Regions from separate parts of the Bradyrhizobium sp. STM 3562 genome, predicted to be linked through region 1. Evidence: predicted binding sites of a transcription regulator. Region 1 holds the regulator's gene; each other region holds the start of a gene.
The links. Region 1 encodes PhoB, which activates phosphate uptake and scavenging genes when phosphate is short. Its sites were predicted from a motif close to TGTCATNNANCTGTCAT; they were not measured.
Positions count from the first base shown of each region.

Region 1 (3,273 bases):
GTCCGAGATGGACGACCGCGTCGAGAAGGCGCTGCGCGGCGGCGCGCTGTGGAACGAGGTCAAGGACAAGCTGAACGCCTCCGGCCTCAGCCTTTCCGGCGGCCAGCAGCAGCGGCTCTGCATTGCCCGCACCGTGGCGGTGCGCCCGGAAGTCATCCTGTTCGACGAACCGTGCTCGGCGCTGGACCCGATCTCGACCGCCAAGGTCGAGGAGCTGATCCAGGAATTGTCGGAGAATTACACCATCGCCATCGTCACCCACAACATGCAGCAGGCGGCGCGCGTCTCCGACAAGACCGCCTTCATGTATCTCGGCGAACTGATCGAGTTCGACGATACCAGCAAGATCTTCACGTCGCCGGGTGACCGCCGCACCCAGGACTACATCACCGGCCGCTTCGGCTGAGGAGAACGAATATGGGTTCCGAACATACAGCCAAGGCGTTCGACAGTGACCTGCAGGAGCTGACCCGTCTGGTTGCGGAGATGGGCGGCCTTGCCGAGCGCATGATCGTCGAGTCCGTGGATGCGCTGGTTCGCCACGACGTTGCGCTCGGCCAGCGCGTGGTCGCCGCCGATCTCGAGATCGACAACATGCAGCGCATGATCGAGGAGCGGGCGGTGCTCACCATCGCGCGGCGCCAGCCGATGGCGGTGGATCTGCGCGAGATCGTCGGCGCCATGCGGGTGGCGATCGATCTGGAGCGGATCGGCGACCTCGCCAAGAATATGGGCAAGCGCGTCGCGGCGCTGGAGAGCGATTTCCATCCGCTAAAGCTGATCCGCGGGCTCGAGCACATGACCGATCTGGTGCAGCAGCAGGTCAAGAGCGTGCTCGACGCCTATGCGGCCCACGACCTGCCGGCGGCGATGAGCGTGTGGAAGGGCGATGAGGAGGTCGACGCCATCTGCACCTCGCTGTTCCGCGAGCTCCTGACCTACATGATGGAGGACCCGCGCAACATCTCCTTCTGTATCCATCTGATGTTCTGCGCCAAAAACATCGAGCGGATCGGCGATCACGCGACCAACATCGCGGAAACGGTGTTCTACATGATCGAAGGTCAACAAATTCTCGACAAGCGCCCGAAGGGCGACACGACGGCCTTTGCCGTCCCGGGTAATTAGAGCACGATCCGAAAAAGTGGAAACCGCTTTTCGGATCAGATCATGCTGAAGCAAATGGAGAACTCCAAGCCATGAGCGCACGCATTCTGGTGGTGGAAGACGAGGAAGCGCTGACCACGCTGTTGCGCTATAATCTCGAGGCCGAAGGCTATGAAGTCGAAACGGTCGCACGCGGCGACGATGCCGACACGCGGCTGAAGGAGCGCGTCCCCGACCTGATCGTGCTGGACTGGATGCTGCCGGGCCTGTCGGGCATCGAACTGTGTCGGCGCTTGCGGGCGCGCCCCGAGACCAAGCAATTGCCGATCATCATGCTCACGGCGCGCGGCGAGGAGAGCGAGCGGGTGAGGGGCCTTGCGACCGGCGCCGACGACTACATCGTCAAGCCGTTCTCGGTGCCGGAACTGCTTGCCCGCGTGAAGGGCCTGCTCCGCCGCGCGAGCCCCGAGCGGCTAGCCACCGTGCTCGCCTACGGCGACATCGAGCTCGATCGCGAGAAGCGCCGCGTCGCCCGCTCGGGCCGGCCGATCGATCTCGGCCCGACTGAGTATCGCCTGCTCGAATTTTTCCTGGAGCATCCCGGCCGGGTGTTCTCGCGCGAGCAACTGCTCGACAGCGTCTGGGGCCGCGACATCTATATCGATGAGCGCACCGTCGACGTCCATATCGGCCGCCTGCGCAAACTGCTCAACCCCGGCCGCGAGCAGGATCCCATCCGCACCGTGCGCGGCGCCGGCTACGCGCTGGACGACCGCTTCGCGAAGGCGGAGTCGTAAGCGGTTCGGTAGTCGTCGCGGCGAGAGCGCTGCCAATCACTCGGCATCGTCCTGGCGAAAGCCAGGACCCATAATCACAGGCCCTTGTTGTCGCGATAGCTCAGCTCGTCGTGCCGCCGTGCGTGACAATGGCCGCCTGTGGTTATGGGTCCCGGCTCGGCGCTCGCTTTGCTCACTTGGCCGGGACGACAGCGGATACTTTGCCGCGACAGTCGTTACCTCGTCGGCTTATGCGCCGGCGTCCGCCGCCGGTCCGCCGCCGGCTGATAGGCGACGCGCGAGTGATGCGCGCAGTAGGGCAGGCCTGTAAGCGCCTTGCCGCCGCAGAAGAAGAAATCCGGGCTTGCGGGATCGCCAACCGGCCAGTGGCAGGTGGCCTCGTTCAATTCCAAGAGCGACAGGCGCTGGCTCATCGGCACGACGTTGTCGTAGGCGATGGGGTCGGGCTCGAGCTCCACCTCGAAGGCGTGGGCCAGCGCCGTGTTGCCGCGCGAGACCGGGCGCGACACCCGCATCATGTGCTGGGCCGGACGCGGCTTGCGCTGGCGCGGCGCAGCCGCCGCCGGGGCCTTGGCGCGGCCGGAGAGCCCAAGCCGATGCACTTTGCCGATCACAGCGTTGCGTGTCACGTTTCCGAGTTCTGCGGCGATCTGGCTGGCTGAAAGCCCGGCTTCCCAGAGCTTCTTTAGCTGTTCGACGCGCTCGTCTGACCAGGTCAATACTGTCATCGACTCCATCCTCCGCCTCACGCCGGCCGAACCTGTTCTTCCGGCGCTGCGATGCCCAATCCCAAAAACCCTTGCGGTCAGAATCCCTTAAGGCTCGCCGGGAGCGAAAAGCGCGCCCGGACGTGTACGCCAAACAGCCTAACTCTTGGGATCAAAACTGCCGCACGAGATGTCGTATCCGACGAAAAAGACGCTACAATATGCCGTGACTCCGGCGCAAGAGTCCGCAAGCGCCTTCCACATGTTCCGTGTTGTCAGAAACCCTTGTGCCATGCGGGATTCCTGCTGCATCCCACCGGAATCCTACGGAATCCCTGCGCTCGCATCAGGCGTGCTGATAAGGTTGACACTTATCCCCATGTGCATAAAATGCCCTCACGTGCCGCCCTGAAAAGGCGGCACGTTTCGTTTCCGGATCGGGTCGTTGATGCGACCATGTTAATTGCGCGCATCACGCCGGCCGCAACCCATCAGTGACTGCCAAGTGATCGTCATGACCAACAGCGCCGCGTCGCATCTGCTTCCCGTCTTCGCCAGGGTCGATCTCGCCTTCGAGCGAGGCGAGGGCGCATGGCTGATCGCAACCGACGGCGAGCGCTATCTCGATTTCACCTCGGGCGTCGCGGTGAATGCGCTCGGGC
Region 1 covers NZ_CP120694.1:665,527-668,799, forward strand. The annotation lists gene pstB (phosphate ABC transporter ATP-binding protein PstB) at 1-406, shown strand, start outside; gene phoU (phosphate signaling complex protein PhoU) at 418-1,128, shown strand; gene phoB (phosphate regulon transcriptional regulator PhoB) at 1,200-1,904, shown strand; gene P6U23_RS03055 (GcrA family cell cycle regulator) at 2,120-2,632, opposite strand; gene P6U23_RS03060 (aspartate aminotransferase family protein) at 3,126-3,273, shown strand, end outside.

Region 2 (3,273 bases), 300 kb from region 1:
GGAATTCCTGGCCTGGGCGGGATCGCATCTTGCCGTCACCTTCAGTCCGGACAACAAGTTTCTGGTCACCGCGATGCATGAGCCGGCGCTGCATGGCTGGCGCCTGTCGGACAACCGCCACATGCGCATGACCGGCTATCCGGCGCGCGTCAAATCGATGTCGTGGAGCGCGGACGGCAAGCTCCTGGCGACCTCGGGCGCCGACACCGTCATCGTGTGGCCGTTCGCCGGCAAGGACGGCCCGATGGGCAAGGGGCCCGCGATGCTCGCGCCCCTGCAGGCGCGGGTCGCCGCCGTCGCCTGTCATCCAAGGGATGGCGTGCTTGCGGCCGGCTACAGCGACGGCACCATCCTGATGGTGCGGCTGGACGACGGCGCGGAAATCCTGGTGCGCCGGAACGGCGCGCCGGCCGTCTCGGCGCTCGCATGGAACGCAAAGGGCACGTGGCTCGCCTTCGCCGACGAAGAGGGGAATGGCGGCATGCTGGAGCTCTGATCATGATCTGGAAAAGCGTGTAGCGGTTTTCCGAAAAGATCATGCTCGCTCAAAGAGCTAAAGCGCAATGACGCTTCAACCCCATGTCATCGCGCTTTAGGTTCCGTCCAGTTTCAGCGCGGAACATTGGCCTCCACCGGTCGTTGATCTCGCCGGATCCTCTTGCAGGTCGAGCGCGATGCCAACAGACGAGCGGAAACGCGAGATCAACCGACATCTGGCCCTTGCCGCGGCCCTGGTTGCGGCGGGCGTGGTGATGTCGGGCCTCTCGCTTGCTGAAATCGTGGCGCGCGGCCCGCAACAGTTCGCCGAGAGCACGCCGGGCACGCCGCCGCTGCAAGGTACGCCCGCGCCTGAGCAGAGCAGCAAGCCGGCCGAGCCAAAGCCCGGCGGCACACGGCCCACGACACCGGCGCCCGAGCCCGCGCGCCCCGATGCGCAGGCCCAGAAGGAAGGCGCCAAGCCCGTGCTGCCGCCCGCGCCGGCGGAGAAGGTGGCGCCGCCGATCAATCCGTCAGAGAAGGCGAAGTAGGGACATCCCTCTCGCGCGCGACGTCAGAAGACCCGTCACAAGTTCGATGTCATCGCCCGGCTTGACCGGGCGATCCAGTACGCCGTGTTCTCTCGGTTCATTGGTCTCTCTGGAATACTGGATCGTCCGCTTTCGCGGATGATGATGGAGGAGCGTGTGGACGCACCCAGAACAGCGTCACATTTATGACGCGGGTACGACATCCGCGCCAGATTCCGTCGTCGGCTGCCTCCTTTACGACCTCGCCAGTCGTGCGCGACCCATTCATAATCCGCGCATCGCGATTGACAGGGGTAAGCTCATGAAGATCGAGGACATCAGGCGCAGCGCCTATTCCATGCCGCTCACCAACCCGTCGTTTCCGCCGGGGCCCTATCGCTTCTTCAACCGGGAATATTTCGTCATCACCTATCGCACCGACGCGGAAGCGCTCCAAGCGGTGGTGCCGGAGCCGCTCGAGGTCGCAAAGTCGCTGGTCAATTACGAGTTCATCCGCATGCCCGACTCCACCGGTTTCGGCGACTACACCGAGACCGGGCAGGTGATCCCGGTGCGCTTCAAGGGCGAGGAGGGCGTCTATGTCCACTCGATGTATCTGGACGACGAGGGCCCGATCGCCGGCGGACGCGAGCTCTGGGGTTTTCCGAAAAAGCTGGCGCGGCCCAAGATCGAGGTGGAGAGCGACGTGCTGGTCGGCACGCTGCATTACGGCTCGGTGCTCTGCGCCTCAGGCACCATGGGCTACAAGCACCGCCCCGTCGACCACGAGACGGTGCTGAAGGGGATGAGGGTGCCGAACTTCATTTTGAAGATCATTCCCCACGTCGACGGCACTGCGCGGGTCTGCGAACTCGCGCGCTATTATCTCGAGGAGATCACGTTGAAGGAGGCCTGGACCGGTCCCGCCGCGCTCGGCCTGTTTCCGCACGCGCTGGCCGACGTCGCGCGGCTGCCGGTGCGCGAGGTCGTCTCGGCGCTGCATTTCAAGGCGGACCTGACGCTCGGACTTGGGACTGTCGCGTTCGATTATCTCGCGAAGTAGCGCGCGGTCATTCCGGGGCGGTGCGAAAGCGCCGAACCCGGAATCTCGTGCCCCAAACCTCGAGATCCCGGGTCTGCGCGCCTTTGGCGCGCATCCCGGGATGACACCTTCGGGGTCAACGCACCAGCACGTTCCGGAACTGCCAGGGGTCGCTGCCGTCGATGTCCTCCGGGAACAGGCCGGGCCGGTCGGTCAGCGGCGTCCAGTCGGTGTAAAAACCTTTCACCGGGCCGAGATAGGGCCGCTGGATCTGCAGGCAGCGGTGGAAATCCATCTCGTCCGCCTCGACGATGCCGGCGTTCGGGTTTTCGAGCGCCCACACCATGCCGGCGAGCACGGCGGAAGAAACCTGCAGGCCGGTGGCGTTCTGGTAGGGCGCGATGCGGCGCGTCTCCTCGATCGAGAGCTGCGAGCCGTACCAATAGGCGTTCTTGGCATGGCCGTAGAGCAGCACGCCGAGCTCGTCGATGCCGTCCTCGATCTCGTTCTCGTCCAGGATGTGCCACTTCGGCTGCATCTTGCCGGCGGCGCCGAAAATCTCGTGCAGCGACAGCACCGCATCGTTCGCGGGGTGATAGGCGTAGTGGCAGGTCGGCCGGTACACCACCTTCTGTCCGTCGCGCACCGTGAAGTAGTCCGCGATCGAGATCGACTCGTTGTGGGTGACCAGAAAGCCATATTGCGCGCCGGGGGTCGGGCACCAGGAGCGCACGCGGGTGTTGGCGCCGGGCTGCTGCAGGTAGATGGCCGCCCCACAGCCATAGGCATGAGTGGCGCCGTTCTCCGGCATCCACGTCTCATGCGTGCCCCAGCCGAGCTCGGCCGGCTGCAGGCCCTCGGAGACGAAGCCTTCCACCGACCAGGTGTTGACGAACACATTCATCGGCTTCGGCTTCTTGGAACGCTGGGTGTCGCGCTCGGCGATATGGATGCCCTTCACTCCGAGCTTTTGCGCAAGCAGGCCCCAGCCTTCGCGGCTCTTCGGCTCGGTGAGCTCGACGCCGGTGTCGCGCGCGATGTCGAGCAGCGCCTGCTTCACGAACCAGGACACCATGCCGGGATTGGCGCCGCAGGTGGAGACCGCGGTCACACCGCCCGGGCTCTTGCGGCGCGCCTCCAGCAGCGTCTCGCGCAGCGCGTAGTTGGAGCGCTTTTCCACGCCCATGCTCTTGTCGAAATAGAAGCCGGCCCAGGGCTCGACGA
Region 2 covers NZ_CP120694.1:968,670-971,942, forward strand. The annotation lists gene P6U23_RS04545 (WD40 repeat domain-containing protein) at 1-496, shown strand, start outside; gene P6U23_RS04550 (hypothetical protein) at 675-1,028, shown strand; gene P6U23_RS04555 (acetoacetate decarboxylase) at 1,330-2,070, shown strand; gene P6U23_RS04560 (homospermidine synthase) at 2,186-3,273, opposite strand, start outside.
Region 2: the regulator PhoB is predicted to act here: its motif matches at 1,214-1,230, upstream of P6U23_RS04555 (acetoacetate decarboxylase).

Region 3 (3,273 bases), 1.2 Mb from region 1:
TTCTTGCGCAGGCCGTCGACGAATTTGATCAGATCGATCGTCTTGTTGTAGTCCTCATTGGTGATCGTTTGCCACGGACGGTTCTTACCGTCCGAGAGCTTCTTGAAGGCTTCGGGATCCTTCTCCGGCGCAGCGAGGAAGGCTTGCTTGATCGCGGCCTTCATATCGTCCGGCAGGTCGCTGAGATAGGCGTAAGGCGAGTTGATGATCAGGTCCGACTTCACGATGACACGGAAGTCCTCCTTCTTCATCGGCGTGCCGTCGGCATTCTTCAGCATGTTCTTGGCGAGCATGCGGGTCAGATTGGAATCGTCCTCGGCGTTCCACCAATTGGCGGCGACATCCACGGTGCCCTGCGCCAGGGCCAGCACGGCATTTTCGTGGCTGCCCGTGAAGATGACCTGGGAGAAGAAATGGTCGGGATCGATGCCCATCTGGTTCATCTTGAAGCGCGGCATGTTGTTGCCGGAGGTCGAGTTCGGATCGACCAGACCCAGATTCTTGCCCTTCAGGTCATCGAGCTTCTGGTACGGGCTCTTGGCGAGCACATAGAACACCGAATAATAGCCCTTGGAACCATCGGAGTTGACGTCGATCACGAAGGCGTCGGTCTTCACACCGGTCAGACGGGCGCGGGCGAACGAAGCCGGACCGTAATAGCCGATGTGGATGTTGCCCGCGCGCTGGCCTTCGATGACGGCGGCGTAGTCGTTGGCGACGCGCAGATTCACCTTGATGCCGAGTTCTTTGGAAAGATAGTTCACGAAAGGCGTGAAGCGCTCGACAACGCCGGAGCCGTTCTCAGCCGGGATCACGGCGAACGTGATCTCGGGATATTTCTGCTTCCAGTCCTCGGCGGAGGCAGACGTTGCAAATGCAAACGCGGCGACGCCGGCCAGAACCAGTCTACGGTTGATCATGATGCACCTTCGTTGTTGGTGGTCCTAACTTCGTAAAGACGCGCGCCTTGCAGCGACGCAGGATGATCAAGCCGCGGCGGCTTCGCCGACGGCCGGAACGGTTGAAGCCGGCACGTCGACGGAGGCGACGCCCATGACTTCGTTCGCCTCGAGATCGTAGAGCGCGCGCGCGATCGTCTCGGTCAATGCAGCGGGTACCCCGTCGAAGACGACCCTACCCGAGGCCATGCCGATGAGGCGGTCGCAATAGCTGCGCGCCAGATCGAGGGAATGCAAATTGCAAAGGACCGTGATGCCGAAATGCTTATTGATGCGCAGCAGCGCGTCCATCACGATCTTGGTGTTGCGGGGATCGAGCGATGCGATCGGCTCGTCGGCCAGAATGATCTCCGGCTCCTGCACCAGCGCACGCGCGATCGCCACGCGCTGCTGCTGACCGCCTGAAAGCTGGTCGGCACGTTGGGCCGCCAGTGAAGCCATATCGAACTGCTCGAGGGCCGACATTGCGACCGCCACGTCCTGCTCTGGCCAAAGCTGGGCAAGCGAGCGCCACGATGAGATCTCGGAAAGCCGGCCCATCAGCACGTTGGTCAAGACATCGAGACGGCCAACCAGATTGAACTGCTGGAAGATCATCGCCGAGCGGGCGCGCCACTGCCGCAGTTGCTTGCCGCGAAGGGCGGTGACGTCGACGCCTTTAAAGAGGACGCGGCCCTCGGTCGCCGGCGCGAGGCGGTTAATGGTCCGCAGCAGCGTCGACTTGCCGGCGCCGGAGCGGCCGATCACGCCGACGAATGCGCCAGGAGCGACAGCGAAGGAGGCGTTGTCGACCGCCGCTTTTTTGCCGAAACGGCACGTCAACCCTTCCACAACCAGCATTCAAGGCTCCAGCGGCTAGCTCAGGGCCATCGCTAGCGCCGGGATTCTACAGTTATGTGACAAGCGCGCCGCGCTGCGGCAATCGTGCACAGCTGCTCATGCATCACTTTACTCATGCATCCACATGCATCGCTTACATGCGTCACTTAAATGTCATCGCCTTGTCACGAAGCATGTTAAAGACGGGCCCTCGACTTGTTGCTCGTGGAACTTCGAATGGCCGGCAAAGCGCTCTCAATTGAACCTACCATCGATCCCACGGCAAAGGTGCAGGAGACCAGGCTTGGGGCCTATTGCGAGGTCGGGGCGCGCACGATCCTGCTCGACGTGGTGATGGGTGACTACTCCTATGTCGTCAACGATGCCCAAATGACCTACACCACGATCGGAAAATTCTGCTCGATCGCGGCAATGACGCGGATCAATCCAGGCAATCACCCCATGCACCGGGCGACTCAGGCCCACTTCACCTACCGCGCCAGCGCCTATTTTCCCGGCGAAGCCGATGAAGCCGAGTTCTTCGACTGGCGGAAGAGTCATCGCGTGCAGATCGGCCATGACGTCTGGATCGGCCATGGCGCAGTCGTGCTGCCGGGCCGCAGTATCGGCACCGGCGCAGTCGTCGCGGCAGGCGCGATCGTCACCAAGGACGTCCCGGCCTATACGATCGTCGCCGGCAATCCGGCGCGGCCGATACGGCGACGTTTCTCGGAAAGTATCGCCGACCGGCTCGCGCGACTGTCGTGGTGGGACTGGGATCACGATGCCTTGCGCGCAGCGCTGCCCGATTTCAGAAAACTCTCGGTCGAAGACTTCCTCGATAAATACGAGGGGCAGTCTGCGACCGGCTCACCCCTCTCGCGACGAAGTGCCGCATCGTGACTGACATCCTCATCCAAGGTGGCCGTGCCCTGCTCGGCGATGCAATCATCGAGACCTCGCTCCGAATCGCCGACGGCAAAATCCGCGATGTAGACGCGGGCCATGGACGCGCGGCGTTGAACGTTGATGGCCGCGGCCTGCTGGTGCTGCCCGGCATTGTCGATCTGCATGGCGATGCCTTCGAGCGACAGATGATGCCGCGCCCGGGCGTCGATTTCCCGATCGACGTGGCGCTGCTCGACAGCGACCGGCAGGCCGTCAGCAACGGCATCACCACCGTGTTTCACGCCATCACCTGGTCCTGGGAGCCGGGCCTGCGCAGCGGTGATAACGCGCGCCTACTGCTCGAAGCCATCGAAAGCTTGCGGCCGCAACTGAAGGCGGATACCCGCTTCCATCTGCGTCATGAGACCTACAATCTCGACGCCGAGGACGAAATCGGCCGCTGGCTGGCCGCCGGGCGCATCGATCTGTTCGCGTTCAACGACCACATGGCCTTCACGGTCGCAAGCCTCGAGAACCCGCGAAAGCGCAACCGCATGGTCGAACGCACTGGCCTGTCGAGTGAGGCCTTCGATCGCTTGGTCGAGCG
Region 3 covers NZ_CP120694.1:1,827,360-1,830,632, reverse strand. The annotation lists gene phnD (phosphonate ABC transporter substrate-binding protein) at 1-920, opposite strand, end outside; gene phnC (phosphonate ABC transporter ATP-binding protein) at 987-1,799, opposite strand; gene P6U23_RS08400 (chloramphenicol acetyltransferase) at 2,016-2,681, shown strand; gene P6U23_RS08395 (alpha-D-ribose 1-methylphosphonate 5-triphosphate diphosphatase) at 2,678-3,273, shown strand, end outside.
Region 3: the regulator PhoB is predicted to act here: its motif matches at 1,951-1,967, upstream of phnC (phosphonate ABC transporter ATP-binding protein).